Regions from separate parts of the Paenarthrobacter sp. NCHU4564 genome, predicted to be linked through region 3. Evidence: riboswitches for the same ligand, from Rfam matches in the RefSeq annotation. Region 3 holds a riboswitch; each other region holds the start of a gene.
The links. A riboswitch is a leader RNA that binds a small molecule or an ion and turns the genes downstream of it on or off. The one in region 3 is predicted to bind S-adenosylmethionine.

Region 1 (7,719 bases), on a different contig from region 3:
CCATAATGCTCACGGCGTCGCCGGGCAGCAAGTACAGGATCAGGAAGGACACGGTGTAGGCGGCCCAGAGGACAAACGCTCCCTGCAGCAACCGCCGGCCGATGTAGCGGATCATGGGGTGCCTACTTGCTCAGCCAGGCGTCGTAGAAGTCCAGGCGGCTGGAAGCTTCGAACTTGAGGTCGTGGACCTTCTCGCTGGCCGAAATCGTGGTGGACAGTTCGTACAGCGGGATGGAATGGGCGTCCTTGATCAGGGCTTCCTGGGCCTGGTCCACCAGCTTCTGGCGGGCGTCCTTGTCCAAAGCCGCAGCCTGCTCCCCCAAGGTGTCGTCGACGGGAAGTTTCTCGCGAAGATTGCTGCCGCCGCGGGCCGTGTTGGAGGCAAAGACCGTGCGCAGGACGTCCGGATCGCTTCGGGTCAGGTTGCCGTAGGAGAAGTCATAGGTCTTGTCCGCCTGGGCCGCGGTGACATCGGCAATCGTGGTGAACTTCAACTGCAGGTCCACGCCGATGGCTTTAAGTTGCTGCTGGACAAGCTCCAGGACTTCCTTGGGTGACTGCCAGTACGTGACCTTGAAGGAGAGCTTCTCCCCGTTCTTCTCGCGGATGCCATCGGCACCTGGCTTCCATCCGGCGTCGTCCAGGAGCTTCCTGGCCCCCTCCGGATCGTGGGCCAGCAACGAGCTGAAATCCTTGAAGTACGGGGTGGTGTGCGAGAGCACGCCCTTTGCCGGCTGGTCGGCCTCCGTCAAGAGGGTCTTGGTGATTTCCTCGCGGTTGATCGCCTTGGAGATCGCCTGGCGGACAGCTGTTTCCTTCAGCTTGGGGTTGGACTCGTTGGAGTACAGGTTATAGACCACGCCCGGGTTGGCACGGGTCTCGTTCCAGAAGCCGTTCCCGTTGAACAACTGGATGTCCGCGGCAGAGATCGCCGCCGTGGCATCGATCTGGCCGGACTGCAGGCTGCCCGTGCGGTTGCCCGCCTCCGGAATGATCTTGAACGTCACCGAGTCAAGGTAGGACTCGCCCTTGTTGCTGTTGGTGGAGGACGGCCAGCTGTAGCCGGCCCGACGCTCCAGGACCGCTTCCTTGTCCACGGTGTAACTCTTGACGTTGAAGGGGCCCGAACCCGAGAACTTGCCGGCGCAACGGTCCGCCTCAGACAACTGGGCCGAGGCGGGAGACAGGAGCCCCAGAGTGAAGGTGGAGGTGGCCTGCAGGAACTGGGCGTTGGGCTTGGAGAAGTCCACCACCACGGTTTTCGGATCCTTCACGGTAATGGCGCTGACGTCGCTCAGATACGTGGAGCCCAGTGTTGCCTTCGCACCGAGGGCCTTGATGGCTTCGAAGTTGGTCTTGACGGAAGCGGCATCAATCGCAGTTCCGTCCGCATAGGTGGCTCCCGTGCGCAGGGTGAACGTGAAGCTCGTGGCGTCCGCGTTGTTCTCGAATTTCTCTGCAAGCCAAGGAACGATTTCGCCGGTCTTCGGGTCCTGCGAGGTCAACGAGGCCACGGTCTGGCGGGCAATCGCGATCGCGTCGTTGTTGCCCACCTGCTGCGGGTCGATGCAGCCACGGTCAACGGAGACCGCGAAGTTCAGGTTCCCACCCGGCACGGGTGAGGCTGCCGCACTTTGCTGCGTACCGGCGTCGGCCCCTCCACCGCAGGCGGAGGCAAGGAGTGCGACGGCTCCAAGGACACCGACGACGGCGGCAGGCTTCTTTGTGCCGCGGGCTGCGGACAGTTTGGGGATTCTCATGCGACGTTTTCGCTTTCAGTGAGTTCGGGGCTGGTGAGTGAACCGCGACGGGTGAGGGGCTCACGGAGCCCGAGGTTTTCGCGGAGGGTGGAGCCTTCATATTCGGTGCGGTAGACGCCGCGGTCCTGGAGCCTGGGGACAAGTTCGTTGACGATCTCGTCCAGGCCGGTCGGGACAATCCAGGGCGTGATGTTGAAACCGTCCACGGCTCCCGCGTGGGCGTATTCGGCGAGCTTGTCCGCGACGTCGTCGTAGGAGCCCACCAGTCCACGGCCGTTCAGGCGGGAACGGGCAGCCACGAATTGCCGGATGGACTGGCCCTTGTCTTTGGCCTCATCACGCCACTGGGTTGCGAGCTCCTTGGCGCTCTTGCCGTGGAAGGCGTTGCCGCGCGTGGGGTTGGTGACGTCCACCACCGGGTCGATGTCCGGGAGCGGCCCGTCCGGGTCATACCCGGTGAGCGTCCGGCCCCAGAACTGCTCAAGGTACGCGATCGCGGTTTCCGGGCCAACCTGTTGTGAACGGACCCACTGGTGCTTCTCCTCGGCTTCGGCGGCTGTGGCGCCGAGGATGAATTCCTGGCCGGGGAAGATCTTCACGTCATCGGCAGGGCGGCCGGCTTTGAGGGTCCCGGCCACGATGTCCTCGCGGAACTTCTTCGCGTCCTCCAGCTCGGGGTGGGCCGAGAAGATGACGTCGGCGTTCCTCACCGCGAAGTCGCGGCCGTCCGGTGAATCGCCTGCCTGGAACAACACGGGGTGGTGCTGGCTGGAGCGGGGTAGGCGTCCGGTGATCTCGACGTCGAAGCTTTGATCCTTGCGCTGTACCGGACTGATGCTGCCCTCAGCGAGCCAGCGGGCCTCGTTCCGGGACCCGGCGATTGCGCCGTCAGCCCAGGAATCCCAGATGGCCTTGGCCGTCTGGACGAACGCTTCGGCCCGGACATAGCGGTCCTCGTGCTTGAGGAACCCGCCGCGCCTGAAGTTGGCACCGGTCCATGCATTGTCCGTCGTGACGATGTTCCACGCAGCCCGGCCACTCGACAACAGATCGAGGCTGGCGAGGCGGTGGGCAAGGTCCGCAGGGTCGTTGTACGTGGTGTTCTGCGTGGCCACCAATCCGATGTTGGTGGTGATGGCTGCCAGGGCGGCCAGGGCGGTCTGCGCGTCCGGCCGCCCTGCGACGTCCAGGTCGTGGATCCTGCCCAGGTGTTCGCGGAGGCGGAGGCCCTCGCCGAGGAAGAAGGCTGTAAAAAGGCCTCGTTCGGCTGTCTGTGCCACGCGGCGGAAGGATTCGAAGTCGGTCTGCGAGCCGCTGGCCGGGTCCTTCCACACCGTGGTGTGGTTGACGCCCTGGAAAAAGACACCGAACTGGATCCGGCCGTTGCCTGCGATGCGGTGATGCTTGGTCATGGTTCTGCTCTCTGCCTTGTTCTTGGCCTTGTTCAGGCTGCGGCGTAGCGGTTGGCGGGGCGTGGAAGGCGGAAAATTTCGCGCAGCGTCGTGCCTGGCTTTGGCGGCGTTACGAGCCCGGACTTGTGCAGTTCAGGCAGCACCTTGCGGGCAAGCTCCGGCAGGTCGATGTCCAGCACTGCGGGCTTGAGGCGCACGCCGTCTGCGGCTGCAAAGAGCGCCGTGAGGAGTTCCACGAGCCCATCGGGATCGCCCACGTAGCGCGCTCCGCCCTGCCACTTTTCGTGGGCATCAAGCTCCGCAAGCCGGCTGGCTGCGGTTTGCCCCCGGGCGTCCAGGATCACATCCAGTTCAACGACCGTCCGCTGCGCACCTGCCGCCGCTGCCTCTTGTGCTGCCTGGGCCAGGTCGTCGGCCGTGCCGGCGGAGACCAGGGCCACGTCAGCTTCGACGGCGGGAAGCAGGCTTGCGGGGGCGAACACCACCAGCTGGCCCTGGAGTGGACGCGGAATGATGGACGGGCCCTTCACGGCGAACCGCTCGCCTTCAAAATCGGCATAGTGCAGCTTTCCGCGGTCCAGGTAGCGGCCCGTGGCAACGTCGCGGATGACAGCGTCATCTTCCCAGGAGTCCCAGAGCCTGCGGTTGGCCTGGACAACATCGGCTGCCTCGCTGATCACTTCGTCCCCGGGAAGCGGCGTGCGGCCCACGGACCGGGCTTCCGCGGCAAAGTTGTCCGCGTTGACCAGCCAGCCGGCCCGGCCGTGCGAGGAGTAGTCGAGGCTGGCCAGCTGCGTGGCAAGGTGGAACGGCTCGGTGAAGAGCGTCCCTGCTTCCGGGACCAGTCCCAGGGAGCGGGTGACGGGCGCGGCAAAGGCTGCCCGCTGGATGGCATCGAGGCGCACGGGAATTCCGGTGGTTCCTTTGTCCACCACCCGGCTGTCCTTGAAGGTAGCCAAGTGGAAGCCGGCAATATCGGCGGCCTGGACAGTCTCCCGGATCCGCTGGCCCCCCAACAGTGCCTGCGGATCATGGAGGGCCTTGCGCCACGCAGCCGGGTGGGCCCCATCGCCGTCGAGCTCCAAAGCAACTACACGCGAACGGAAATCAGGATTGGAAGGCATGGTTCTCTCTTTTCAGAGGCCGCGGTGCGGCCGGTTGACATTCGCTTGCCGCTGTTGCGGCCAGGTCTGTTTCCGGAGCACCCCGCCACACAATGCCTGAGGGTTGCCGCAGCGCGAGCCGGTCCTTGGCGCGCTGACTCTTGACCTGGGATTGAATCTAGGAGCGTGTCCAAGGAATGTACAAACCGGCCCGACGCGGGAAGTCAACCCGGGAAACACCGCGTCAAAGGGCTGCCAAGTTCGTCATTTTTCACCGATCCGGGAGTCCTGTGTGACTTCCCGTTGCGTGGGATTGAGCCGGGTTGAGTCCCGTTGAGCGCGGTGACAGAACAGCTTTGGCCCGGCCTTGAGGCTCCGTAGTGTCGTGCCATGCCAAAGCCTCCCGGGACCCTTGTGCAGGTCCACGATCCCAGCCTGATGTCCGCCACCCAGAGCTCCATCCGCCCGTTGGTCCCATGACCGTCCACGAATCAGTCCTGGATGCCATTGGCGCCACTCCCCTGCTCCGCCTGAACAAGCTCGGCGGCGGGGTGCGTCCACGCATCTACGCCAAGCTCGAGTTCCAGAACATCGGCGGCAGCGTCAAGGACCGCGCCGCGCTGTCGATGATCCGTGCGGCTGAAGAGTCCGGACTCCTGGAGCCCGGCGGCACGGTCGTTGAGGGTACCAGCGGCAACACAGGTATCGGGTTGAGCCTTGTGGCCGCGCAGCTGGGCTACCGCTCGGTGATCTTCGCACCCGCCGCCACCGCCGCCGAGAAGATCAGTTTGCTCCGTGCCTACGGTTCGGAGGTGCACTTGGTGGCTGATTTCGTGCCACGCTCGGACCCGGCCCACCTCGCTAACCGGGCGGCGGCGTTCGCAGCCTCTACCCCGGGCGCATGGCTCGCACTGCAGTACGACAATCCCGCCAACCCCGCCGCCCATTTTGCGGGGACGGGACCCGAGATCTGGGCCGACACCGAAGGGGCCGTGACCCACTTCGTCGCAAGCGTCGGAACCGGCGGGACCATCAGCGGCACGGGACGGTACTTGAAGCAGGCCAGCGAGGGGGCGGTGCAGGTCATCGCCGCCGACCCGGAACACTCCCGCTACGGCGGAGGCAACGGATCCCTCAAATACACCGAAGGTGCCGGGCATCCCCTGCACCCGGACTCCGTTGAAGACCTCTGGCCCGAGGCCTTCGACACCGCCTTGGTGGACAAATACTTCAGCATCAGCGACCGGGACGCCATCTTCACTGCCCGCCGCGCTGCCCGCGAGGAAGGCTTGTTGATCGGCGCCACCGGCGGCACAGCCCTGGCTGCAGCACTGCAACTCGCCGAAACCCTGGACGGACACCACACGATCGTGGTGGTGGTGCCGGACTCCGGCCGGAACTACCTCTCCACCTATTTCGACGACGCCTGGCTCACCTCGCTCGGCTTCCTGGAACCCACGACGCCGGAAGGAACCGTTCGCTCGCTGCTCGCCACCGCGCCTGCCGGAGTCCAGCTCCTGGCGAGTACCCTGACAGCGGCGGAGGCCGCCGTCGTACTTCATGCCCGCCAGGTGGCTCCCGCCGAACCGGCATTCCTGGTTCTGGACCGCGGCGACACCTTCGGAACCGTCCACCCGCGCGAGGTAGCGGCAGTGGTGACGCTGGAGTCGTTGAGTGCTGTGGACGATGCTTCCCCGGCCGTTACCGCGGGACTCGGGTACCGCACACTGGCAGCGGGTCTGCCCGCCCGGGAAGCGGCAGGTTCCGGGGTCGTTGCAGTGCTGGTCGATGGCCGGATATCCGCTGCGTTCCGCGGGCAGGCACGCGCATGAACGCGCCTCCTGTAGCCAAGCGAACCACCGTCAGCCTCTTTCAGCCCATCACCCTGGGACGGCGGACGTTCGCCAACCGGCTGTGGCTTTCCCCGATGTGCCAGTACTCCGCAGCGGACGGCGTTCCGGGACGCTGGCACCTGGTCCATCTCGGGGCACGGGCGTCGGGCGGCTTCGGCCTGATCTTCGCCGAAGCCACGGCCGTTTCTCCGGAGGCACGGATCTCCCTGGGCGACGCAGGGCTGTGGAACGACCACCAGGAGCAGGCCTGGCAGGACATCGTCGATTTCGTCCACGAACGCGGGGCCAGGATCGGCATCCAGCTTTCCCACGCAGGCCGGAAAGCGTCCCTGCGCTTGCCTTGGGAGGCGGCACCGGGCGCCCTGCCCCTTGAAGACGGCGGTTGGACTCCGCTCTCTGCCTCCCCCTTGGCCTTCCCGGGATCGCCCGAACCAACGCAGGCCACTGAAGCGCAATTGCAAAGGATCGTGGACGACTTCGCCTCCAGCGCCGTCCGTGCCCGCGGTGCCGGGTTCGACGTCGTCGAAATCCAGGCCGGGCATGGTTTCCTGCTGCACTCCTTCCTCTCGCCGCTCTCCAATGAACGCACGGACCAATACGGCGGCCCGCTCCGAAACCGGGCGCGGTTGTTGCTGGCAGTTGTGGATGCTGTCCGGGATGTCCTGGGCAGCACGGGCCCCTCGCTCTTCGTCAGGCTTTCGGCAACGGACTGGCTTGAGGACGGCCTCACTGTCTACGACACCGCTGAGGTATCAGGTTGGTTGCGGGAACATGGCGTGGATTTGGTGGATGTTTCCAGCGGCGGCCTCCTCCCGGCCGAGATTCCGCTCGGTCCCGGATATCAAGTGCCCCTCGCCCAGCACATCGGTGCCAAAGCGGAAGTGCCGGTTGCCGCCGTCGGACTTATCACGTCGCCGCAGGAAGCGGAAGAGATTGTGGCCTCGGGTACTGCCGACGCGGTTTTCGTCGGGCGGGCGGGGCTGGCAGACCCGGGGTTCGGGCTGCGGGCCGCGCACGAACTCGGGCACCAGCCGGCGGAAGAGCTATGGCAGAAGCAATACGTACGCGCGATCTGGAAGTAGGGGATTTCCATGAGCAAGTTTGCACTCGGTATTGAATTGGACGGCGACGGAGCCCACCCGGCTGCCTGGCGCCACGCCAACCACCCGCCGACGGAACTGTTAACGCCACAGCGCATCGCCGCCGTCGCGTCGAAGACAGAAGCCGCCGGTTTCACGTTCGCCACGTTCCGTGAAGGCACACTGCACGGCAGCCCCAACGTCACGGGACGCCTGGACACCACGGGAGTTGCGGCGTTCGCAGCTGCCGCGACGGACCGGCTGGGTCTGGTTCCGGCCATCAACACGATCCACGCGGAACCCTTCCACCTGGCCAACCAGCTCGCCAGCCTGGACTGGGCAGCGCGCGGCCGCTCAGGCTGGCTGGCCGAGGCGTTGGAGTCGCCAGCGATCGCCGCGGGCTATGGTTCTGAACCGGTCCATGACCGCAACGCGGTCCAACGCGAGGCCGCGGAGGTAGTCGCGGCTGCACGTCGGCTATGGGACACCTGGGAGGACGGCGTCTTTATCGC
Region 2 (7,719 bases), on a different contig from region 3:
GGCCGCCTGGATCGGCGGCGAAAAAGGGCTGAGGTTCCCGCCGCCGTCGTACCTTGCAATGGACTCCAGCGAGAGGGAAAGCGCGACGTCGGCCAGCCCGGCCAGGCGTTGCAGCCTCACCAGGGCGAGGGTTCCGGCGCCCACGGAGTAGGAGTTGGCACTGACCAGCGCCAGGGCCTCGCCGGGAGCGAGGACCAGCGGTTGGAGTCCGGCGTCGGCGAGCGCCTTGGCGCCCGGAACCACGGCGCCCGAGGGGTCGAGGGCTTCCCCCTCCCCGATTGCGACCGCGGCGACGGCGGCAAGCTGGGTGAGGTCGGATGAACCCACCGATCCTTCGCGCGGGATGGCGGGATGGATGCCGCTGTTAAGCAGGTCGGCGTAGAACCGGGCTGTTTCCGGGCGGACGCCCGAGCCGCCGCGGCTGAATCCGATGAGCCGGGCGAGGATCACGGCGCGGGCGGCGGCCCGGTCCAGGTAGGCGCCGACCCCGCTGTTGTGGTAGCGGACCACTTGGACCTGGTACGCCAGGATGGACTTTTCCTCCACAGCCGTGTCGCGCCCGGATCCCAGCAGGGTGTTGAGTCCGTAGACACGCTGTCCCGACGCGGCGGCTTTCTCCACCACGCCCCTGGATTGCTGTATCAAGGTCAACGCTTCACGGTTGAGTTCCACGTGAAACGTCGGATCGGCCGCTGCCTCCGCCACCTCGGGAGCGCTCACGGCGGAGGTGCCGATGACCAATGTCTTTCCAGGCCCGGGCATCGTCAGAAGTCCAAGAGGTTTTGCCGGAAGCCACCGTTTCCGTAACTGGTCCTCAAGACACCGCGGCGGCGCAGCTCGGGAGTGAGCTTGTCCAGGACGCCATGCACGGTCACGGGATCCACGAAGCCGGAAAACAGGAAGCCATCACCGCCCACTGCCTCGCCGGTTTCCTGCAGATAGTCCGCGATTTCCCCGGCTGTACCGATGATGGAGTCCCCGGCACCGCCGCTTCGGGCCTGGAGGATCTGGCGCAGCGTGGAGCCTGGGGGTGCTGCCTTGGAGAAGTGCTCCAGGGTGCCTTGGTTGCTGTTGGTGGTGAGCTCGGGCAAGGGTGCGTCGAGGTCGAACTGCTTGAAGTCGATGACGGAAAGGTAGGAGATCGAGTTGAGCTGGCTGTCGATGTCGCGCTGCGTCAGCTCCCTGCGTTGGGCGCGCAGGTCCTCGGCTTCTGCCGTGGATCCCACCACGGTGGGCTTGAGGACGAAAAGTACCTTGACATGGTCGGGGTTCCTGCCCGCCTTGGCGGCCTCAGCCCGGATGGAGTCCCGGTAGGCCTTCATGCCGTCCACGCCGCGGGCCAGGGCGATCGCCACATCGGCGTGGCCTCCGGCGAAGGCCTTGCCCCGGGGCGAGGCGCCCGCCTGCACCAGCACCGGCTCTTCCGGCAGCGGCGCTGTGTTGAGCGGACCGCGGACCTTGAAGAATTCGCCGTCGTGGTTGATCGGGTGCACTTTGGTGTGGTCGGCAAACCGACCGGCCTCAACGTCCTCCAGCACGGCGTCCGGTTCCCAGCTCCGCCACAGCCGCCTGACGACGTCGACGAATTCCTCCGCTTTTTCGTACCGGAGGTCATGTTCAATCTGCTGGTCAAGGCCATAGTTCCGCGCGGCGAGGTCGCTGCCGGAGGTGACCACGTTCCATCCCAGTTGGCCCTCGGAGAAATGCTGGAGTGTGGCCAGCAGCCGCGCCGCGGTGAAGGGCGGGTAGAAGGACGCGCTGACCGTCGGGACAATCCCGAGGTGCTCCGTGGCGGAGAGCAGGTACGGGACCAGGGCAAGCGGATCATGTTTGGGCGCGAAGGAGGCATGGGCAAGGGATACTTCCGCGGTGCCGCCGTACGTATCCGGGACTGTGAGGGAATCCTCGATGATGAACAGGTCCAGGCCGGATCTCTCGAAGGCACGCACGGCCTCCTGGTACAACGCGGGTTTCTTCCAGTCGTAACCCAGGCTGTACCCCGGAGTTCCCCACCCCTGGACTCCAAAGCCGTGTCCCACGAACCAACCAAAATGAAGCATGGGCTTGAGTGTAGAACTGCCGTGTCCGTTCACCGCGACCTGATTTCATGCGAAGTTACAGGGGGTCGTACTGCGTCAATTATGCTCCCGTGGCGTCACATGTGAAGTGCCTGCAGCAAGGCCCGGCTTCCGGAAAACGGCAGGGTCCGGAATGATCTCTGTATGAGTGCGCCCACGTCAGCCCGATCTGTGAGGGACCGGTTGTTGGGCGCCTGGGCACTGAAGGGCTACAAGCGGGAATGGCTGCGGCATGACCTGATTGCCGGCGCAGCACTGTTTGCCCTCTTGGTCCCTGCGGGCATGGCTTACGCGCAGGCGGCAGGACTCCCGCCTGTCACCGGTCTTTACGCAACGGTCGTCCCCCTGCTGGTATACGCAATCGTGGGTCCTTCCAGGATCCTGGTGCTGGGCCCTGATTCTGCCCTGGCACCCTTGATCGCGGCAGCCATCATGCCTTTGGCCATGGGCAGCAGCGAGAAATCCGTGGCTCTTGCGGGCCTGCTGGCCTTGCTCGTCGGCGGCATCATGCTCCTGGGCTCAGTCCTCCGCCTGGGGACCATCACCGGCCTGCTCTCAAAACCCATCCGTTTGGGCTACCTCAACGGGCTTGCGCTGTACGTGGGGTTGTCCCAGGTTCCAGCCTTCCTGGGGATTGAGGCAGAAGGCGACTCGATCTGGGAGAAATTGGCCGGCACCTACACCCAGGTCATGGACGGAGGCACCAACCTTGCCGCCGTCGCCCTCGGACTGGGCTCGCTGGCACTGATCTGGATTCCGCGCCGCCTGAAATGGAAGGTTCCCGGAGTCCTGCTGGCCGTGGTCGCTTCCTGCCTGGCCACGGCTTTCCTGGACCTGGGCGATACCGTCAAGGTAACAGGGGCGCTCCCCCAGGGCCTGCCGGCTCCAGCGCTTGGTGGCATCACGTGGGGCGACGCCCTTGCCCTGGTCCCGGCGGCGGCCGGCATCGCCCTCATGGCGTTCGCTGACACCGGAGTACTGTCCCAGTCCCTGGCAGCGAAAGAAGGGAAGAGGATCTCCGGCAACAGGGAGATGGCTGCCTTGGGTGCAGCCAACGCAGCAACGGGTGTCCTGGGTGGCTTTCCCATCTGCGGCAGCAGTTCCCGGACACCTGTTGCGGTGGATGCCGGGGCAAAGTCCCAACTCACGGGTGCCGTGGGAGCGGCCTTGGTGCTCGCCTTCATGCTCCTGGCGCCCGGAGTCACCGAATTCCTGCCGTCGGCCACCTTGGCGGCCGTGGTGATCGCCGCCGCGGTCGCCCTGGCCGATCCCGCGGGAGTGCGGCGCCTGCTGCGCATGAGCCGCAGCGAATCCGTGGTCATGCTGGCGGCGTTCCTTGGAGTGCTCCTGGTTGGCGTGCTGCAGGGAATCCTCGTGGCCATTGCCCTGGCCCTCCTTGATTTTGTGCGGCGGGCATGGAATCCCTACCGTACGGAGCTCGGCGCCCAGGAGGGCCGCCCCGGATACCACGACCTCGCACGCCACCCGGAAGGCGACAGGATCCCCGGGCTCCTGATCCTCCGGTTCGATGCACCCCTCTTCTTCGGGAACGGGCAGGTCCTGGCCACTTTCGTCCGGGAAGAACTGGACGAGGCCGAGGACCACATCACGCACGTCATCCTCGCTGCCGAGCCCATCACCGGGATCGACACCACGGCCCTGGACGACCTTGTCACGCTGGACGAATGGTTGGCCCAACGGGGCGTGGACCTCGTGTTCGCCGAGCTGAAGGGCCCGGTCAAGGACAAGCTGGTCCAGCTGGGCACGGCGGCCCGCTTCACTCCTGACCACTTCTATTCGACAGTTGGTGCGGCGGTCCGTGAACTGGCCGGACAGGACCACAAGTAGGCACCGGTTACGCAACATGACGGCTGCCATGCCCGCAACAAATGCAGGTGAACGTCCACGGATGTTACGTTTTTCTTGAGTAATGAGCACCAGCGTTAAGCCCTGACTTGCTGGTCGGCAACCCTCTCCCGCGGCGGGGTGCCTCAGGTGACTACTCGGCGTATCGACACTTCGAACTGCAAGCGTGACTGAGGAGCACCACGAATGCCAGAACCCACTGACGACAAACTCGCCTACCGCCTGATCACGGGCCCGGATACCCGCGAATTCTGCGAGCGCATCAGCAACGCCCTCGCCGAAGGCTATGTGCTGCACGGCAGCCCTTCCGCAACCTTCAACGGCACGGACGTGATTGTGGCGCAAGCCATCGTCCTGCCCGCCGCGATCGCAAGTGCGGATGCCGCCGTCGCGAACGCCGTGGACCAACTGGAAAACGACGAAGACGAAGAAGCATTCGAGGGACACGCATGAGCTACGCAGGTGACCTGACCCCGCAGGACGCGTGGGCCAAGCTTAAGGACGGCGCCATCCTGGTTGATGTCCGGACCGAGGGCGAATGGGCCCACATCGGCATCCCTGACACCAAGGCCACGGAGAATGATCCCCTGTTCATCCAGTGGAACCTCGCCGGCGGCATCCCGAATCCGACCTTCATCGACGACCTGAAGCAGCAGGCTCCCGAGGCTGATGGCGTTGAACTGCTGTTCATCTGCCGTTCGGGCCAGCGCTCCATCTCCGCCGCCATCGCCGCAACGCAGGCCGGATTCACGTCCTACAACGTCCTGGAAGGCTTCGAGGGCGAACCTGACCGTTACGGGGAACGCACCGTCAACGGCTGGAAGAACCGTGGCCTGCCCACCAACCTGGGGACCGACTAAAAGTGACTTTCAATCCTGACGCCGCCGGCTGGAGCGCTGACACCCAGGCCGTCCGCGGTGGACTCGACCGTACCAACTTCCAGGAAACCGCCGAGCCGGTGTTCCTCAATTCCGGCTTCGTCTACGAATCCGCTGCAGCAGCAGAACGGGCGTTCACCGGCGAAGACGAACGCTTTGTCTACTCGCGCTACGGCAACCCGTCCGTGGCCACGTTCCAGGAACGGCTGCGGCTCCTTGAAGGAACCGAGGCCTGCTTTGCCACGGCGTCCGGCATGTCTGCAGTCTTCACCGCACTGGGCGCACTGCTGGCAGCCGGCGACCGCGTGGTTGCCGCCCGTTCACTCTTCGGTTCCTGCTTTGTGATCCTGAACGAAATCCTGCCGCGTTGGGGCGTGGAAACAGTGTTCGTCGACGGCCCGGACCTGGACCAGTGGCGTGCAGCTCTTTCCGAGCCGACCACAGCCGTCTTCTTCGAGTCACCGTCCAACCCGATGCAGGAAATCGTGGACATCGCTGCCGTCAGCGAACTGGCACATGCCGCCGGGGCGACTGTGGTCGTCGACAATGTCTTTGCCACTCCCCTGCTGCAACGCTGTGGCGACCTGGGCGCCGACGTGATCGTCTACTCCGGAACCAAGCACATCGACGGCCAGGGACGCGTCATGGGTGGAGCGATCCTGGGCACCAAGGAGTTCATTGACGGCCCGGTCAAGCAGCTCATGCGACACACCGGCCCCTCGCTGTCCGCCTTCAACGCCTGGGTCCTCACCAAGGGCCTTGAAACCATCGGGCTGCGCGTGAACCACAGCTCCGCATCGGCTTTGAAAATCGCCGAATGGCTCGAGCGGCAGCCGGCCATCAACTGGGTCAAGTACCCGTTGCTCAAGTCCCACCCGCAGTACGAGCTCGCCACCAAGCAGATGAAGGCCGGCGGCACCGTACTGACCTTCGAACTGTCACCGTCCTCCGGGCGGAGCGCCAAGGAAGCCGCCTTTGCGTTGCTGGACGGCCTGCGGGTCATCGACATTTCCAACAACCTGGGCGACTCCAAGTCCCTCATCACGCACCCTGCCACCACCACCCACCGGGCCATGGGACCGGAGGGACGGGCCGCCATTGGACTGTCCGACGGCGTGGTCCGGTTGTCCGTTGGATTGGAAGACGTGGACGACCTGATCCTCGATCTGGAAAAGGCGCTCAAGCAGGTCTAACCTTCATGCCATGAGCGGGAACCGCCCTTATCGCCGTGCCGGAGCAGTCATTGTTTCCGGTACGGCGGTTTGGTTCCTGGGGATCTCCCCGGTCCAGCGGGTGTACCTCACCACCGATGCTGCGGAGCGGCTTCGCATGCTGCTGGCGGAAGAAGGCCGTTGGATCACCGGGGGGTGGCCGGAGCGTACCTGATGACGTGGGAAGAACCGGCCGAAGAGCGCCCCTAAGCTTTCCGGACCCTGGTCAACAGCGGCGCCGGTTCCTTGTGCGCGTCGGTTGAGGTGCCGCGGGTGGTGACCTTCACGGCATGCCCGACGACGGCGGTCAGGACTTCCGTGGTGGGCGGGGTTCCCGGAGAGCCGGCACCGGCGGAACGGGTGCTGAACCGGTCCGCTGCTGCGCGCTGTTCCTGAGCCCCGTTGCCCCGCTCAAGGATGTCGGCAATGCCTGCCTTGACCAGTTCCAGCTCCCCTTGGTCGTCCAGGACCGGGCTGAGGTAGTCCACCAGGGCCCACACAACGTCCGCGGCAGGCTGGGGACGGAAGTCGCCGAAGTCCAGGAGGTCCCCGCGGAGACCGGTGTTGCTCGCTTGCCAGCTGGCCATCCTGAGCAGGGCCGTGGGCACCGAGGCGGGTTCCACGCCGTCGAGCATTTCCAAGGTTGCCGTCTCCACCAAGGCGCGCACCAACACGGCAATGAGCGCCGCGTCTTCGGCGCGGAGGCACACGTCGGCGACCCGGATCTCCACAGTGGGATGGTTGCGGGAGATGCGGGCATCAAAGTAGATCATGCCCTCATCCAAGATGACGCCGGTTTCCAGCAACCGGTTGACCATCCGCCGGTAGGCCGTCAGCGAACCGAACACCGCTGACGGACCGGACGTCGGCCAGCGGTTCCAGGCTTGGGTCCGGAAGCTGTCGAAGCCGCTGTGCTGGCCGCGCCAATACGGGGAATTGGCGCTGATGGCCGTCAGCACGGCCAGTTTGTCCCGGATATGGTCCAGGACCACCACGCCCTCTTCCGGCGACTCCACGGAGGTGTGCACGTGGAAACCGCAGGTCAGTTGCTCATGGGCCGTGAGCCCAAAGCGTTCCAGCATCTCGGCGAACCGGGGATCGGGCGTGGTGTGTGTCCCGGACTCCAGGGGCGAGGTGGCCAGGGCGGCAATACGGGCGTCGTGTTTCCTGGCGGCCTGGTTGGCCATGTTGCGCCCACGCCGGATCTGGGGAAGAAGCTCGGCGTAGGTGTGGCATGGCCGGGTTTGCGTTTCGATCTGTTCGAGCTTGAACTCGTGGCTCAGGCCCAGGCCCGGCTCCACGGGATCAGTTCCCGCCAGCAGTGCGTCCGCGAGGGCCAGCGGCGCTCCCGTCACAGGATCGACGATGAGCAACTCTTCCTCAACCCCGAAAGTCCGCATGCTTCATTCTGCCCTTAGCTATCCTGGTGCGCACCCCCTGCCGCCGTCCGCCCCCAATGGACCGGGCGCGGATGGCGGAAACGGGTGCGCCCAGGCGTACGTGGGGCGCGAATGGCGGAAACGGGTGCGCTGCCTTAGTCCTGGAAGTACTCCACCTTGGCCCCGATGGTGTTGAGCCGCTCGGCCAGGTCCTCGTAACCACGTTCGATGACGTAGATGTTGCGCAGCTCGGAGGTTCCGCGCGCGGCGAGCATGGCCAGCAACAGGCACGCAGCCGGGCGCAGGG
Region 3 (7,719 bases):
TCTTGGCACTTTGTGATCGGGGTCTCAGCTAAGTCAAGCCTAACCAAGGTGGGATGTTGCCGCCCGGGTAGCGGAACCGTCCCGGCTGGACCCGGAACAGACGCGCGGGGACCGAAAAATACTGTCTTCGTCATAAAGCTGTCCAAGTCGCGGGCGGGTTCCTAGACTGGCCGCAACCCACCCGGTACCACCAACTGAAAACCCATGCGCTACGAAGAGGAGAACGCAATGTCACAGGGATGGTCCTTTGAAACCCGCCAGATCCATGCAGGCCAGGAACCTGACGCTGCAACAGGGGCGCGTTCGCTTCCGATCTACCAGACCACCTCGTTCGTGTTCCCCAGTGCCGAGAGTGCGGCCAACCGGTTTGCCCTGGCTGAGCTTGCGCCCATCTACACCCGGATCGGCAACCCCACCCAGGATGCCGTGGAGCAGCGCGTTGCCAGCCTGGAAGGTGGGCTCGGCGCCCTCCTGCTGAGTTCGGGCCAGGCGGCGGAAACGTTCGCCATCCTGAACATCGCCGAAGCCGGCGACCATGTGGTGGCCAGCCCCAGCCTGTACGGGGGCACGTATAACCTCCTGGCGCACACGCTGAAGAAGTTCGGGATTGCCGTGACCTTCGTTGAGGATCCGGACAACCTGGATCAGTGGCGCAATGCCGTCCAGCCCAACACCAAGCTCTTCTTTGGCGAGGTGGTGTCCAACCCGCGCCAGGATGTCCTGGACATCGAGGGGATAGCGCAGGTGGCACACGATGCCGGCGTGCCGCTGATCGTGGACAACACGCTGTCCACTCCCTACCTGATCCGTCCCATCGAGTGGGGTGCGGACATCGTGGTGCACTCAGCCACCAAGTACCTGGGTGGTCACGGTGCGGCGATCGCCGGCGTGATCGTGGACTCGGGCAACTTCGACTTCGGCAAGGACCCGGACCGCTTCCCCAACTTCAACACGCCGGATCCCAGCTACAACGGCCTCGTCTATGCCCGTGACCTCGGGAAGGATGGAGCACTGGGCGCCAACCTTTCCTACATCCTCAAAGCGCGGGTCCAGCTGCTCCGCGATCTCGGCTCCGCAGTGTCTCCGTTCAATGCTTTCCTGATTGCGCAGGGCCTGGAAACCCTGAGCCTCCGGGTGGAACGGCACGTCGCCAACGCCACGGCAGTGGCGCAATGGCTGGAAGCGCACGACGACGTCGAATCCGTCGCCTACGCCGGGCTGCCGTCCAGCACCTGGTTCGAACGCGGCCGGAAGTACGGTCCACGCGGTACCGGTGCCGTGGTGGCCTTCACCATCAAGGGCGGAGTCGAGGCAGGCAAGCGCTTTGTGGATGCCCTGGAACTGCACTCTCACGTTGCGAACATCGGCGATGTCCGGTCCCTGGTCATCCACCCGGCGTCGACTACCCACAGCCAACTGACCGTGGAACAGCAGGTGGCAGCAGGCGTGAACCCGGGTCTCGTCCGCCTGGCTGTGGGCATCGAGCACGTCGACGACATCATCGCCGACCTCGAAGCCGGCTTCCGCGCCGCCAAGGGCGCGTAGGCTCTGCAGGACCCTGGCGTGGGCCCCGGCCGGTCGAATGTTCGCCGGACGGGGCCCGGGCGGGGTCTTTGGCGAACCAAGCAGTGAAAAACCGTCACACTGCTGTCACATTCTTCGCCAGAACCGCCATGTTCTTCCTAGACTCTACGTATTAGGTCATGAGTGCCAGCGCATAGCCCCGGCTTGCTGGCCGGCAACCCTCCTCCGCGGTGGGGTGCCCCGGGTGAGGACCTGGCCTGTCGCAGAAATGGCGATGGGCAAGCGCGACGATAGGTGTCAAAGGAATGACCATTACTGCTGCAGCACTCCCAAAATCGGGCGAAGAAGACGGCATCGTCAAATACGCGGGCATCGGTTCCCTGGAACTTGAAGCGGGCGGCTTCCTTCCTGATGTCGTCCTGGCCTACGAGACGTGGGGACGGCTGAATGCCGATGCATCGAACGCTGTCCTGATCCAGCATGCGCTGACGGGAAGCACGCACGTAGCCAAGGGTGCCACCGACGAGGACGGTTGGTGGGAACAGTTGGTGGGTCCCGGCGCCACGATCGACACCGACCGGTTCTTCGTGGTCTCCATCAACATTGTGGGCGGATGCTATGGAAGCACCGGACCGTCCTCGACGGCCCCGGACGGACGTCCTTGGGGGTCCCGCTTCCCCTTGGTCACCCTGCGGGACAGCACCGAAGCCGAAGCCCGTCTTGCCGACACGCTGGGGATCCGCCAGTGGCATGCGGTGCTTGGCGGCTCCATGGGTGGTGCCCGGGCCCTTGAATGGGCCGTGACTTTTCCTGACCGCGTCAAACGATGCGCAGTCATCTCAGTCGGTGCCTACAGCACCGCCGAGCAAATCGCCTTTGCCCAGTCGCAGACCTTGGCCATCCGCCAGGACCCCCACTTCAACAACGGCGACTACTACGACGGACCGGCTCCGGAGGCGGGCCTTGCACTGGCGAGGCGCATCGCGCACATCACCTACCGGTCAGCGCTGGAACTTGATGTCCGCTTCGGCAGGGAAGCCCAGCACCAGGAGACGCCCCTGGCCGCCGCTGTGTTGGGCGAACGCGGCCGCTACCAGGTGGAGAGCTACCTGGACCACCAAGGCACCAAGCTGGTCCGCCGCTTTGACGCCAACAGCTACATCGCCATCACTGAAGCGCTGATGTCCCACGATGTTTCCCGTGGTCGCGGCAGCCTCCAGGAAGCCCTCGGACGGGCCACCGCCGAGTTCTTTGTCGCGGCAGTGGACACGGACAGGCTCTACTTTCCGGAGCAGTCCCGGCAACTGGCCGCGCACCTGCCCGGGCAGGTCCCTGTTCATGTCATTGAAGCGCCGATCGGGCACGACGGCTTCCTCACGGAAATCGGCCAGCTTTCCACCCAGCTCCGCGAGGCGTTCTTCGCGTAGCGGTGCGGTGGCCGTTGGAACTACGGGTGGCCGTTACACCAGCGACGTCTGCATGCGCAGGAACTGACCGTAGCGTTGGGCCTGGGCGTCCAGCGCTGCTTGTTCCTCCGGCCCGGGTTCACGGTTCATGCGCACTTCCAGCCCGCATACTCCGCCCGACAGCCTGTGTCGCCACCAACCGGCCAGCCGGCCGTCCAGCAACACCGCATGCATGGGACCCTTGTCCTCCGGAAAAAAAGGTGCTGTTCCGCCCAGGTAGTGCCGGGTTTGGGAGTAGCCCATGATGTATTCGTCATAGCACTGGACAAGGTCGATCCTGGGCTCCGCCTGCCGCGTCCGGGGGAGTGCCTGCCCGGGACGGGCCGGCTGCCCGGACCGGGCCAGGGACTCCACTTCCTCAGCAGCCACATGGCATTCCACGCCGTCCACGTCCACCGTGGTGAGTTCCGCGGACAGGGAACGGGCAGCATCCAGGCCGCGGCGGATGTCCTGCATGGTCAGTCCGGACCACACAGAACAGTCCTTCACGGTCGCAGGGCCCCGGCTGCCGAAGTAGCGTAGAACCAGCCGTGCCAGTGCGTGGTCGCGCTCGTCACCCCGGAAGCCCGGCCTTTCCTGAAGACCGGAGGCGTTGGGAACCCGCTCTTCGAAGAGTGCATAGGTCTGCTTGAGGGCGCCGCCGGTTGAACGCACCGGCGCGCCGCTGACCAGGATTCCGCTGGTTTCTGCGTGCATCAGGTGGTAAATGAAGCCCAGGTCCTTTCCCGGCAGCCCGGCGCGCTCCAGCACCTGTCCCAGCTCTTCGCGCGTCTTGTGGTTGCCGCCGGCCACCGCTTCGGCCAGGATCCGTCCGCTGCGGGCGGCGGTTTCCGTATCCACGCCGGTTTGCCGGTACATTCCCTTGTTGCCCTGATGAAGGCGTTCGGCGGACAACGCCATCAACCAGCCAAGATCGTCCCGGTGGACGAAATGCCAGGTGGGCCGCAGAATGTGGGTCCGGAGGATCGTCCCGTCTGCCACGGCCTGCTCGACGTCGTCGGCTGTGGCCCCGGGAGTGCGCTGGGCAATGGACCAGCGCGCGTAGGCGAACTCCTGCGACTGCACCGCAAGGAGGTGTCGCAGGACGCCGGCTACGTCTGCGCCATAGGGCGGCCGAAGCCGTTGCCGCCGCAAGCGGACGTCGACGACGGCAGTTGCCTGTCCTGTCACACCGTGCACGACCGGTCCCTGCCTAGCCGCGCGGCACCATGGTGCTGCCGGGTCCGAACACGGGTCCCGGCGTCGGGCGCTTGGGTGAGATCCCGTCCCCTGAAGACTGGTGGCGCAACCGGCGGATCACCCACGGCACAAAGTACTCCCGGGCCCACACCAGATCCGAGGAACGCGCCTCGCGCCACGTCCGCGGGGGGAGTGGCTTGGGGCTCAACGGCTCCAGGGTATGCGGAACGTTCAGTGCTTCGAGGACCATCATGGCGATGGTGTGATGCCCCAGGGGCGAGAAGTGGAGGCGGTCTTCGTCCCACATCTGGACATCTGCCAGCTGCCTGAGCGACCACATGTCAGCGATGATGGCGTCGTGCCGCGCGGCCACGGTGCGGAGGTTTTCGTTGTAGATGGCCACCTTGCCGCGGATGCGGCCCAGTACGGACGACGCGGTGTCGGGCCCGTTGAACAGCACCACGGTGGCGCCCCCGGAGCCCAACTGCCCGACGGCGGCATCCAGCTTCTCTGCCAAAAGGTCGGGATCGCCCCCGGGCCGGATGAGGTCGTTGCCACCGGCGGAAATGGAGACGAGGTCGGGCTGCAGCTCCAGGCAGGGTCCCACTTGCTCGTCGATGATCTGCTGGAGAAGCCTGCCCCGGATGGCGAGGTTGGCGTAGGCGAAGTCTTCGTGGCCGCGGCCCAGCTCTTCGGCTACGCGGTCAGCCCATCCCCTGAAACCACCGGGGTTCTGCGGCTCGGGGTCGCCGATGCCTTCGGTGAACGAGTCTCCCAGCGCTACGTATCGGCTCCAGGGATGCTTTTGGGCCGGGTCGTCCGGCCGGACCAATGAATTCACGTCACTCACGCTTCTCATCCTGCCTCTAACCTGCCAACCTACGCGACCGTAGGTTGTTACCAGCGGGTAACTGCAAGAATAGACCCATGACTGAAGCCGTTGCATTCCCCGCGCCCGTTGTTCTCTGGTCCCACGACGAGTCAGAACGGGAAGGCAAACCGCTGCTGGTCCTGCTGCACGGTTACGGTTCCAATGAGGAGGACCTCTTCAGCTTGGCCGGGCTGCTGCCTGAGGGATTCGTGGTGGCAGCGCTGCGGGCCCCCGTGCCCACCGGGCCCGGGTACACGTGGTTTCCGCTGACTGCATCGATCGAGTACTCACTGGATGCAGTCAAGCTGGCCGCCGGATACGCGCTCGAGTGGCTCGATACCGTCAAAGCGCACCATTCCTCGGTGACACTGCTCGGCTTCTCCATGGGCATGGCCATGGCCACCACCATGCTCCGCTACCGTCCCGCGGACTTTGCCGCCGTTGTCGGGCTTTCAGGTTTCGTGGTGGACGCCGCCGACGACCCTGACTTCCGCGACGACCAACTTGATGGCAGCGTGCCGATGTTCTGGGGCCGGGACCAGCAGGACCCGGTCATCACCCAGGACAAGATCGAATACACCATGGGCTGGGTGCGCAAGCATGTGGACCTCACCAAGGTCCTGTACACGGGGATGTGGCACGGCATCAACCAGCAGGAGATCGGCCACGTGGGGGAGTTCCTCACCCACAAGGTGCTGGGCTAGGGGGATCCCGGGCTAGGAGTTGCCGGTAATCCGGACGGTCTGTCCATTGACGCTCACGGTGTCGCCGGCGTGGAGCTGGCGGCCGCGGCGTTCCTCGATGTCGTCGTTGACCTTGACCAGGCCGTTCTTGATGAGCTCCGTAGCCTCAACCCCGTCTTCCACCAGGTTGGCGAGCTTCAAAAGCTGGCCCAGGCGGATCATGTCGTCGCGGATGGGGATTTCTTCGATTTCGGGGTTGCTCATACAGCAATGATGCCTGAAGTAGTGTGGTGACAGTGCCGCAGCCTTCCCGTCGTTCCAGCTTTCCGCTTGTCCTTGGCCTGCCTTTGGCCGTCCTGACGGGGCTGGTGCTCCCGGTGCAGGGACGCATCAACGGGGCACTGGCCACCAACCTTCATGACGGCATTACCGCCTCGGTGGTGAGTTTCACCACAGGCCTGGTGGTGATCGCTGCGATATCGCTCGCCACGCCCAAGGGCAGGGCCGGGCTGCAGCGCATTGTCCCGGCGGTCCGCAACCGAAGTTTCCCGCCCTTCTATGTCATGGCCGGCGCCGTGGGGGCGTTCTTCGTCTTTGCCCAGTCCTACACCGTGGGACTGTTGGGTGTGGCGGTGTTCACTGTCGCCACCGTGACAGGACAGACCTTGAGCGGACTGCTGGTGGACCGGTTGGGGATAGCTCCAGGCGGCAAGAGGTCCGTTACCGGCATGCGGGTGGCTGGCAGCATCCTCACCGTAGCTGCCGTCGCCTGGGCCGTGTCGCCGCGCCTGGGCGGCGTGTCCGACGTCGGAACCTTGCTTGTGCCGGTCATCCTGCCTTTGGCAGCGGGTTTCCTGATGAGCTTCCAACAGGCAATGAACGGAACGGCGACCGTGCACTATGGCACGCCCATTGCGGCCACCTTGGTCAACTTCCTCGCTGGTTCGGTGGTGTTGTGGATCGCCTGGCTCATCAAGGCCGCGGTCTCAGGTCCCGGGAATCCCTTGCCGGGCGAGCTGTGGTACTACCTGGGCGGGCCGCTGGGCTGTGTGGCGATCGGCCTGGCGGCCCTGCTGGTCCGCAGCCTGGGTGTCCTGGTCACCGGCCTGGGCATGATTGCCGGCCAGCTGGTGGGCTCCCTGGCGCTCGACGTCGTGATCCCCACCTCCGGAACGGTGGTCGCCTTGCCCACGGTGCTCGGTACGCTGCTGACCCTTGCGGCGATCGTTGTGGCCACTCTTCCATGGCCGAAAGGATCCTTCGCCGGAAGGCCGGCCGCCAAAGGCCGGTAGGCTAGGACACGCAGCTTCCTGCACAGTTCAAACCACCGCGGACCGCACCCAGCGGCCCTGTAGAAATATGGAGTACCCATGGCAGCAAAATCCGTCCTCGACCAGGTCATTTCCCTTTCCAAGCGGAGGGGATTCGTGTTCCAGGCCGGTGAAATCTATGGTGGCTCCCGCTCTGCCTGGGATTACGGTCCCCTCGGTGCTGAACTGAAGGAAAACATCAAGCGCCAGTGGTGGCAGTCCATGGTCCGTGGCCGCGAGGACGTCGTTGGCCTGGACTCCTCCGTGATCCTGCCCCGCCAGGTGTGGGAAGCCTCCGGCCACGTGGAGGTCTTCTCCGACCCCCTGGTGGAGTGCCTCTCCTGCCACAAGCGCTACCGTGCAGACCACCTCGAGGAAGAGTACGAGGAAAAGAAGGGCCGTCCAGCGGAGAACGGCCTGGCCGACATCGCCTGCGCCAACTGCGGTACCCGCGGCCAGTGGACTGAACCCCAGGAGTTCTCCGGCCTCCTGAAGACTTTCCTCGGCCCGGTCGCCAGCGAAGAAGGCCTGCACTACCTGCGCCCCGAGACCGCGCAGGGCATTTTCGTGAACTTCAACAACGTGCTCACCACGTCCCGCAAGAAGCCGCCGTTCGGCATCGGCCAGATCGGCAAGTCCTTCCGCAACGAGATCACCCCCGGCAACTTCATCTTCCGTACCCGTGA
Region 4 (7,719 bases), on a different contig from region 3:
GTGCCGGTGGGCACGGAAGGCGGCAGGACGCCGTCGGCCCTTCCCTTTACTGTGGCAGGCACCGGAGAGGTGCGCGGGGGCCACCTGGTGATCGACGCGAGTGCCTCTTCCCAGTTCGTGTCCGCCCTGCTGCTTGCGGGGGCACGTTTCACTGAAGGCCTGCACCTGGAACATGTGGGCAAACCCGTACCAAGTCTCGACCACATCGCCATGACGGTTGCTGTGCTCCGGAGCGTCGGTGTCAGGGTCGATGATTCCGTTCCCAACCATTGGCGCGTGGAGCCCGGACCCATCCGGGCGTTCGACCAAAGAATCGAGCAGGACCTTTCGAACGCGGGCCCGTTCCTGGCGGCAGCACTGGCGACCCGCGGAACCGTGCGGATTCCCAACTGGCCATCCGAAACAACCCAGGTCGGCGATCTCTGGCGGAGCATCCTTGCGTCGATGGGTGCGCAGGTCACCCTGGACCACGGCACGCTGACCGTGACCGGCGGTCCGGACATCAAGGGGGGCGATTTCGACGAGACCAGCGAACTCGCACCAACGGTGGCCGCCCTGTGCGCTTTGGCGTCGGGACCATCCCGCCTGACGGGTATTGCCCATCTGCGGGGCCATGAAACCGACCGGCTGGCTGCCCTCGTCGCGGAAATCAACCGCCTGGGCGGTGACGCCGAAGAAACAGCGGACGGCTTGGTCATCCGCCCTGCCCCGCTTCATGGCGGGGTGGTCCACAGCTACGCGGATCACAGAATGGCCACCGCAGGAGCCATCCTGGGCCTCGCCGTCCCGGGCGTCCAGGTGGAAGACATCGCCACCACGTCCAAGACCATGCCCGACTTTCCGCTGATGTGGGAGGCCATGCTGCAGCAGGGCGAGGGCACCAACGGAGCCAGCGCCTGACCATGGCCCGCGACGCACGCTCCTGGGACGAGTCCGACGTCCGGATCCGGCCCAACAAAAAAGGTTCCCGGCCCCGCACCAAGGACCGCCCCAGCCACGACGACGCCGTGATCGGCCGGATCATCACGGTCGACCGTGGCCGCTATACGGCCGTGGTGGCCGAAGACACACCGCAGGAACGGACGGTCATCGCCGCCAGGGCCCGCGAACTTCGCCGGTCCCCTGTGGTCCCCGGTGACTTCGTGGCCCTGGTCGGCGACGTCTCCGGCGGGCCGGACACGCTCGCCCGGCTGGTCCGCGTAGAGGAGCGCAGCACGGTCCTGCGGCGCAGCGCCGATGACACCGACCCCATTGAACGGGTGGTGGTGGCGAACGCCGACCAGCTGGTGGTTGTAGTGGCCGCGGCCAATCCCGAACCCCGGACCGGTTTCATTGACCGGGCCCTGGTGGCCGCATACGACGCAGGTATTGAACCACTGCTGCTCGTCACCAAGGCTGACGTCAAGGATCCGTCTGAGCTGCTGGCCAATTACGTGAGCCTGGACTTCCCCGTGATCATCAGCCGTACGGCGGACGCAGCCGCATCCGGCATCGATGCCCGGTCGGATGACGGCTTGTCAGCCCGCCTGGACAGCGAAGCCGTGGCAAGTCTGCGCAGCCATTTGGACGGCAAAGTCACGGTCATGCTGGGTCACTCCGGCGTAGGCAAATCCACCATGGTCAACGCCTTGACCGGTGCCGAACGCGCCACAGGCGGCGTCAACGCCGTCACGGGCCGCGGGCGCCACACCTCGTCCTCGGCCCTGGCGCTCAAGCTCGCCGATGCCCCGTCCGGCAGCTGGATTATTGATACTCCCGGCATCCGGTCCTTCGGCCTGGCCCTGGTGGATCCGGACCGCATCCTGCACTCGTTCCCGGACCTGGAGCCCGGCACCGACGCCTGCGACCGCGGTTGCAAGCACGACGCCGGGGCGGTCAACTGCGGCCTTGATGCGTGGGTCAACGAGGGCCACGCGGGTCCCTCCGGTCCGGCCCGGCTGGCATCACTGCGACGACTCCTGGGCGCAGACCCCAGGCTGGAGGCCAAGGAAGCCAAGGAACTGGGAACCGTCAACTAGCCAGCGGGCTTCACGTCCCGCTGCGGGGGAACGTTTCACGATAAGTTTGGTGGCATGACCCAACCCGTTTCCAGCTACAACGACGACCTTCGCCTTGCCCATGTCCTGGCGGATTCCGTGGATGCCCAGACCATGGACCGCTTCAAGGCCCTGGACCTGCAGGTCGAAACCAAGCCAGACCTCACTCCGGTCACAGATGCCGACAAGGCCGCCGAAGAAGCAATCCGCGGCCAGTTGTCCCGTTCCCGGCCGCGGGATGCTGTGCTGGGTGAGGAATTCGGCAGCACGGGTCACGGCTCGCGGCGCTGGATCATCGATCCGATCGACGGCACTAAGAACTTTGTCCGCGGAGTTCCCGTCTGGGCCACACTGATTGCCTTGGTTGACGAGGGGGAGCCAGTGGTGGGGGTCGTCAGCGCTCCCGCCCTGGGCAAACGTTGGTGGGCTGCAAAAGGGATGGGAGCCTACACCGGCCGTTCCCTGGCGTCGGCCACACGGCTCAAGGTTTCCAACGTCTCGCACCTGGCCGATGCCTCCCTGTCCTTCTCGAGCCTGTCGGGTTGGAAGGACCGCGGAAACCTGGAGGAGTTCCTGGGCTTGACGGAAGACGTGTGGCGCACCCGCGCGTACGGGGACTTCTGGTCATACTGCCTTGTTGCCGAGGGCGCGGTGGACATCGCCTGCGAACCGGAGCTCAACCTTTACGACATGGCGGCCCTGGTCCCCATCGTCACCGAGGCCGGTGGCCGGTTCACCTCCCTTGAAGGTGAGGATGGCCCCTTCGGTGGCAACGCCCTGGCGACCAATTCGATCCTCCATTCCGAAGTCCTCAAGCGCTTGAACCCCGAGGTTGACGACCTCCTCTAGCAGCTAATGCCACGGTTGCCACCTGGCAGCCAAGCAAAATTTTCGACGGCGGATGCCACCTTTCGGGGGCATCCGCCGTCTGTTTGTTCGGCAAATCGGCCAAATTTCAACCGGCGTAATAAAGCGCTTAACAATCCGGGCGGCTTTGAAACGGGCGGCGGGCGTGCCCTAACCTCATTTACAGGTCACGAGTGCCAGCGCAAAACCCCGGTTTGCTGGCCGGCAACCCTCCATTCGCGGTGGGGTGCCCCGGGTGACGACCAGGCCGGTCCGGAACGGATACGGCAAGCGCGGATCCCCGGCGGGGTCCCTCTTGAGTGAGGTCACATGAGCACAGCTACGTTCAGTTTCACGATCCAGCCGTCCCCCGGGCAGGAGCTTGCCGCCGGCAGGCCACTGGCCGCCGTCACCGGCGCCGAGCTGCAGGCACCACTGATCCAGGGCGGTCACGTCCGATACGCCAACCTTGACTACGGAGCATCGGCACCGGCCCTGACCATCGTGTCAGCCTACTTGAACGAGGTCCTCCCCTACTACGCCAGCGTGCACCGGGGCGCCGGTTATGCCTCGCAGATCAGCACCTCGGTGTACGAAAACTCGCGCAACATCGTTCGCGGGTTCGTAGGCGGCCGTCCTGACGATTCCGTGATCTTCACCCGTAACACCACCGACTCGCTGAACCTGCTGGCAGGCTGCCTGCCACAGATCGATGGCAAGCACACCGGTGAAGTCCTGTACCTGGACATCGAACACCATGCCAACCTGCTTCCGTGGCAAGGAGTTCCCCACCGCAGCGTGGTGGCTGATACCACCCTTGCCGGCACCATCGCGAAAATCCGCGGAGAACTCAGCCAGGGTGGCGTCTCCCTGCTGGCTGTTACCGGCGCCTCCAACGTGACCGGCGAAATCCTGCCGATCAAGGAACTCGCTGCCCTGGCCCACGAATACGGTGCCCGGATCGTTGTTGACGCCGCACAGTTGGCACCCCACCGCCCCATCAACATCGCCGCGGCCGACGTCGACTATGTTGTGTTTTCCGGCCACAAGCTCTATGCACCTTTCGGCGCGGGTGTGGTGGTGGGACGCCCGGACTGGCTCGACGCCGGAACCCCGCACCTTGCCGGCGGCGGAGCGGTGCGCGAGGCACGCCTGGACTCCGTCAGCTGGGCAACCGGCCCTGCCCGCCACGAAGGCGGCTCCCCCAACGTGCTTGGTGCAGCAACCCTCGCCCGCGCTGCCCAGGTACTTTCCGGACTCGATCCGCAGGCATGGCACAACCACGAGGCCGCCATCCGGGCCTACCTGGTGGAAGGCCTGCAGGCCATTGACGGCGTGAGCGTCCACCGGATCTTCAGCGATTCGACCGATACCATCGGTGTGGTCAACTTCTCGGTGGAAGGATTCGACGCCGGACTGGTGGCCGCCTACCTCGCTGCAGAGCACGGTGTGGGCCTCCGCGACGGCCGCTTCTGCGCCCACCCGCTGCTCAAGCGCCTGGGCTTGCCCTCGGGTTCGCTGCGCGCCAGCTTCGGCGTAGGTTCCAGGCTGGAGGACGCCGGGCGCCTGCTGCGCGGCATCGAAGAACTCAAGCGCACCGGCCTGGGCTGGGACTACGTGGTGGATGAAGGCCGCTGGGTACCGGCCAACGACCACCGCACCTACCCGGAATGGGCCCCGAATACCCCGGGTACCGCAGGCGCCGCACCCTGCACCGTGGACTAGCCTGCGCCCTGGAACGACTCCCGACCCAACTAAGTAGCAGCAGAGCGCGTTTTGACCCCTCAAAACGCGCACAACTGCGACCCAGTTGGGTGAGGCGGGCGGCCACTGAATCGCACCGCTCTTGCGGTAAATTCGTAAGGTACCCCGGTCTCAAGCTTCCGAAGGAGTCCTTGCGTGGCCATCAGTCCACATCTTGTATCCGGTGGCGCCAGCGGTCCCAGGCTGCATCATGAACGACGGCAGGAACTGGGACAGAGCTTCCAGGACGGCGGCGAACACTACCACCGGGTGCGCCCCGGTTACCCCGCGGACTCGGTTGACTGGCTCCTGCCGGCGGGAACCAGGTTCGCTGCGGACGTTGGTGCCGGTACGGGAAAATTCACGGGGCTGCTCGTCGACCGCGGACTGGAAGTGGCCGCCGTCGACCCTTCCCGGGACATGCTGGAGCAACTGCGGAAAACCTGGCCGCAGGTGAACGCGCTGGAGGGCACGGCAGAGGCAACAGGGCTGGCGGACTCAGCATTCGACGTCGTCAGCGTCGCCCAGGCATGGCATTGGTGCGAACCCCTCAAAGCGAGTACCGAAATCGCCAGGATCCTCAGGCCTGACGGGGTCCTGGGACTGATCTGGAACCAGCTCGACACGTCCGTTCCCTGGGTACACCGCTTGTCGCGCATTATGCATGCGGGCGACGTCCACAAACCGGACTTCCGGCCGGTCGTCGGACCGGAGTTCGTGGACCTTGAAAGCCACCTGACGGCGTGGCAGGAGACCCTCACCCCTGCCGACATCATCGAGCTGGCCAAGTCGCGCAGCTACTACCTGCGCGCCAACCAGGCCACCCGGACGAAAGTCACCGGCAACCTCGAATGGTACTTGTATGAGCACCTCGGCCACGCGCCGGGAGAGACCGTCGGGCTGCCGTACGTGACGCAGACCTGGCGGGCGCGAAAGGCCCGATCTGCGCCGCCACGGTAGGCTAGTGGTGTGAAGACCAGTACGCCCTCCTCCTCGATCGAGGACTACGTCAAGGTCATCTACTCCTATACGGAGTGGCAGGACAAGCCCATCACCTCCTCGCAGCTGGCCCAGAGGCTGGGCGTGGCCAACTCCTCCGTATCCGAGATGGTCCGCAAGCTCAAGGACCAGGGCCTGGTGGACCACCAACCGTACTCCGCTATCCGACTCACGGATGAAGGTATGCGCCTGGCGTTGGCCATGGTCCGGCGGCACCGCCTGATTGAGACCTACCTGGTCGAAGAACTGGGATACAGCTGGGATGAAGTCCACGACGAAGCCGAAATGCTGGAGCACGCCGTCTCGGACACCTTCATCGACCGCATGTCCGCCAAGCTCGGCCATCCGCTCCGCGACCCCCACGGCGATCCAATTCCCTCTTCCGACGGCTCGGTGGAACTTCCGCACGCGTACCGCATGATCGAACTCGACCAAGGGCATTCGGGGCGCATTACCCGCATCAGCGACGAAAACCCTGATCTCCTGCGCTATCTCGCCGCAGAGGCGATCACTCTGGATGCACAGGTGGAAGTGATAGGGCGGAAACCGTTCGGCGGCGCCTTGGTGGTCCGGATCGGCAGCGGGAGCCAGCGCCGCGAATTCGATCTCGCCGATGAAGTCTCCTCGGCCCTCTGGGTGCAAAGCGCCGGCGTCCACGAAGGCTGCGTCCTGCCCGCCCGCTGACTGGAGCGACGCGAAAGGTCAGGTTGGCACTTCCGGGCTGCTGCCGTCGTCGGCTGTGCGCCCCCTGGGGTTGCCGGCTGAACCGGCCGGTTCAGGAACCCCGTTCCGGATCCCGACGGCGGACGCCAGCGCCCCGGCCACGAACAGGACCGCCGTGACCACCAAGGCGTTGTAGAGACCCTCCCGTGTGAAGACGGGACCTACGATCAAGCCTGCGAAGGCGATGCACACCAACCCGGCAATGCGTGCCACCGCGTTGTTAACGGCCGAACCAATTCCGGCTTCCTCCGGAGGCACGGCACCCAGGATCGCCGCCGTCAGCGGAGCGACCAGCGTCGCCAGGCCCAGCCCGAACACAATCTGCCCCGGGAATACCTGCGTCCAGTAATCCAGCGGCTCCTGGATCGACAAGGACATGAGGAATCCCACCGCGCACAGCATTGGTCCGACCGTCATGAACCACCGCGGCCCGTACTTGCCTGCCAACCCACCGAACCAGGAGGCCGCCAGCATCAGGATGACGGTACCCGGCAGCAGGGCGATACCGGCAACCGTGGCCCCCATGCCGCCAAGTTGCTGGAGGTAGATGCCGAGGACAAAGAACCCCAGGGATATGGCACCGTAGATGGCCAGTGTGGCCAGGTTTCCCCACCCGAAGTTGCGGATCGAGAAAAGCCGCAGCGGGAGCATGGGTTCCGGTGTGCGCGCTTCGTGGACGAGGAACAGTGTCAGCGCTGCCGCGCCTGCCAGCAGCGGAACCCACACCTGCGGGCTGCCCCAGCCCATCCGTCCCTGTTCGATGAACGCAAAGACGGGACCGCCCAGGCCAATCATCGCCAGGACCGCGCCCCGATAGTCTATGCGCTTGCTCCTGTCACGGGCTGCGTCGGAGGCGCGCAGGCCTGCCAACACAGGCCAGATCGCTACGGCAGGAACGACGTTGATAAAAAAGATGACCCGCCAGGACCACAGGTCGACGGACAGGCCACCGATCAGTGGACCGGCGATGGCGGCCGCGCTCGTCCAGCCGGACCATTGCCCGATCGCCTTCGACTGGGCCGGTCCGGAGAATGCGGAAATGATCATGGCCAGCGAACTTGGCACCAGCAAAGCACCCGCCACGCCCTGCAGCGCCCGCGACACCACAAGGACCTCACCGTTCCAAGCAAGGCCGCACATCACGGACGTGGCTGCAAACCCGGCCAGACCCCATTCCAGGATGCGGGCACGGCCAAAATGGTCCGACAACGATCCCGCAACCAGGATCAGCGCGCCGAGTGTCAGGAGGTATGCATCCACCACCCACTGCTGAATCACCAAGCCGCCGCCGAGTTCCCTGCCGATCGCCGGAAGTGCGAGATTCACCACAAAACCGTCAAGGATGGCCATGAAAGAAGCAACAATGGCCACC

Region 1: it holds a riboswitch for S-adenosylmethionine, as region 3 does, so the genes downstream of both, ACSVIE_RS01160 (LLM class flavin-dependent oxidoreductase) here and metX (homoserine O-acetyltransferase MetX) in region 3, are expected to answer to the same signal.
Region 2: it holds a riboswitch for S-adenosylmethionine, as region 3 does, so the genes downstream of both, ACSVIE_RS16160 (DUF1737 domain-containing protein) here and metX (homoserine O-acetyltransferase MetX) in region 3, are expected to answer to the same signal.
Region 4: it holds a riboswitch for S-adenosylmethionine, as region 3 does, so the genes downstream of both, ACSVIE_RS08400 (aminotransferase class V-fold PLP-dependent enzyme) here and metX (homoserine O-acetyltransferase MetX) in region 3, are expected to answer to the same signal.

The regions. Positions count from the first base shown of each region.
Region 1 covers NZ_JBQLIS010000001.1:256,264-263,982, forward strand. Annotated here, with positions in the region: gene ACSVIE_RS01145 (ABC transporter permease) at 1-115, opposite strand, end outside; gene ACSVIE_RS01150 (ABC transporter substrate-binding protein) at 123-1,760, opposite strand; gene ACSVIE_RS01155 (NtaA/DmoA family FMN-dependent monooxygenase) at 1,757-3,172, opposite strand; gene ACSVIE_RS01160 (LLM class flavin-dependent oxidoreductase) at 3,205-4,296, opposite strand; SAM riboswitch class IV at 4,333-4,442, opposite strand; gene ACSVIE_RS01165 (PLP-dependent cysteine synthase family protein) at 4,752-6,107, shown strand; gene ACSVIE_RS01170 (NADH:flavin oxidoreductase/NADH oxidase) at 6,104-7,210, shown strand; gene ACSVIE_RS01175 (LLM class flavin-dependent oxidoreductase) at 7,220-7,719, shown strand, end outside.
Region 2 covers NZ_JBQLIS010000017.1:65,764-73,482, reverse strand. Annotated here, with positions in the region: gene ACSVIE_RS16175 (aromatic amino acid ammonia-lyase) at 1-762, opposite strand, end outside; gene ACSVIE_RS16170 (NtaA/DmoA family FMN-dependent monooxygenase) at 765-2,093, opposite strand; gene ACSVIE_RS16165 (SulP family inorganic anion transporter) at 2,223-3,926, shown strand; SAM riboswitch class IV at 4,005-4,117, shown strand; gene ACSVIE_RS16160 (DUF1737 domain-containing protein) at 4,131-4,397, shown strand; gene ACSVIE_RS16155 (rhodanese-like domain-containing protein) at 4,394-4,804, shown strand; gene ACSVIE_RS16150 (O-succinylhomoserine sulfhydrylase) at 4,807-6,015, shown strand; gene ACSVIE_RS16145 (hypothetical protein) at 6,026-6,208, shown strand; gene ACSVIE_RS16140 (glutamate--cysteine ligase 2) at 6,240-7,433, opposite strand; gene ACSVIE_RS16135 (UDP-N-acetylglucosamine 1-carboxyvinyltransferase) at 7,568-7,719, opposite strand, start outside.
Region 3 covers NZ_JBQLIS010000005.1:8,039-15,757, reverse strand. Annotated here, with positions in the region: gene ACSVIE_RS06970 (bifunctional o-acetylhomoserine/o-acetylserine sulfhydrylase) at 229-1,545, shown strand; SAM riboswitch class IV at 1,700-1,815, shown strand; gene metX (homoserine O-acetyltransferase MetX) at 1,830-2,951, shown strand; gene ACSVIE_RS06960 (winged helix DNA-binding domain-containing protein) at 2,985-4,169, opposite strand; gene ACSVIE_RS06955 (SGNH/GDSL hydrolase family protein) at 4,183-5,019, opposite strand; gene ACSVIE_RS06950 (alpha/beta hydrolase) at 5,097-5,744, shown strand; gene ACSVIE_RS06945 (RNA-binding S4 domain-containing protein) at 5,757-5,987, opposite strand; gene ACSVIE_RS06940 (DMT family transporter) at 6,011-7,015, shown strand; gene ACSVIE_RS06935 (glycine--tRNA ligase) at 7,094-7,719, shown strand, end outside.
Region 4 covers NZ_JBQLIS010000006.1:94,393-102,111, reverse strand. Annotated here, with positions in the region: gene aroA (3-phosphoshikimate 1-carboxyvinyltransferase) at 1-900, shown strand, start outside; gene rsgA (ribosome small subunit-dependent GTPase A) at 903-2,018, shown strand; gene hisN (histidinol-phosphatase) at 2,073-2,885, shown strand; SAM riboswitch class IV at 3,069-3,182, shown strand; gene ACSVIE_RS08400 (aminotransferase class V-fold PLP-dependent enzyme) at 3,213-4,607, shown strand; gene ACSVIE_RS08395 (class I SAM-dependent methyltransferase) at 4,782-5,585, shown strand; gene ACSVIE_RS08390 (metal-dependent transcriptional regulator) at 5,595-6,308, shown strand; gene ACSVIE_RS08385 (MFS transporter) at 6,327-7,719, opposite strand, start outside.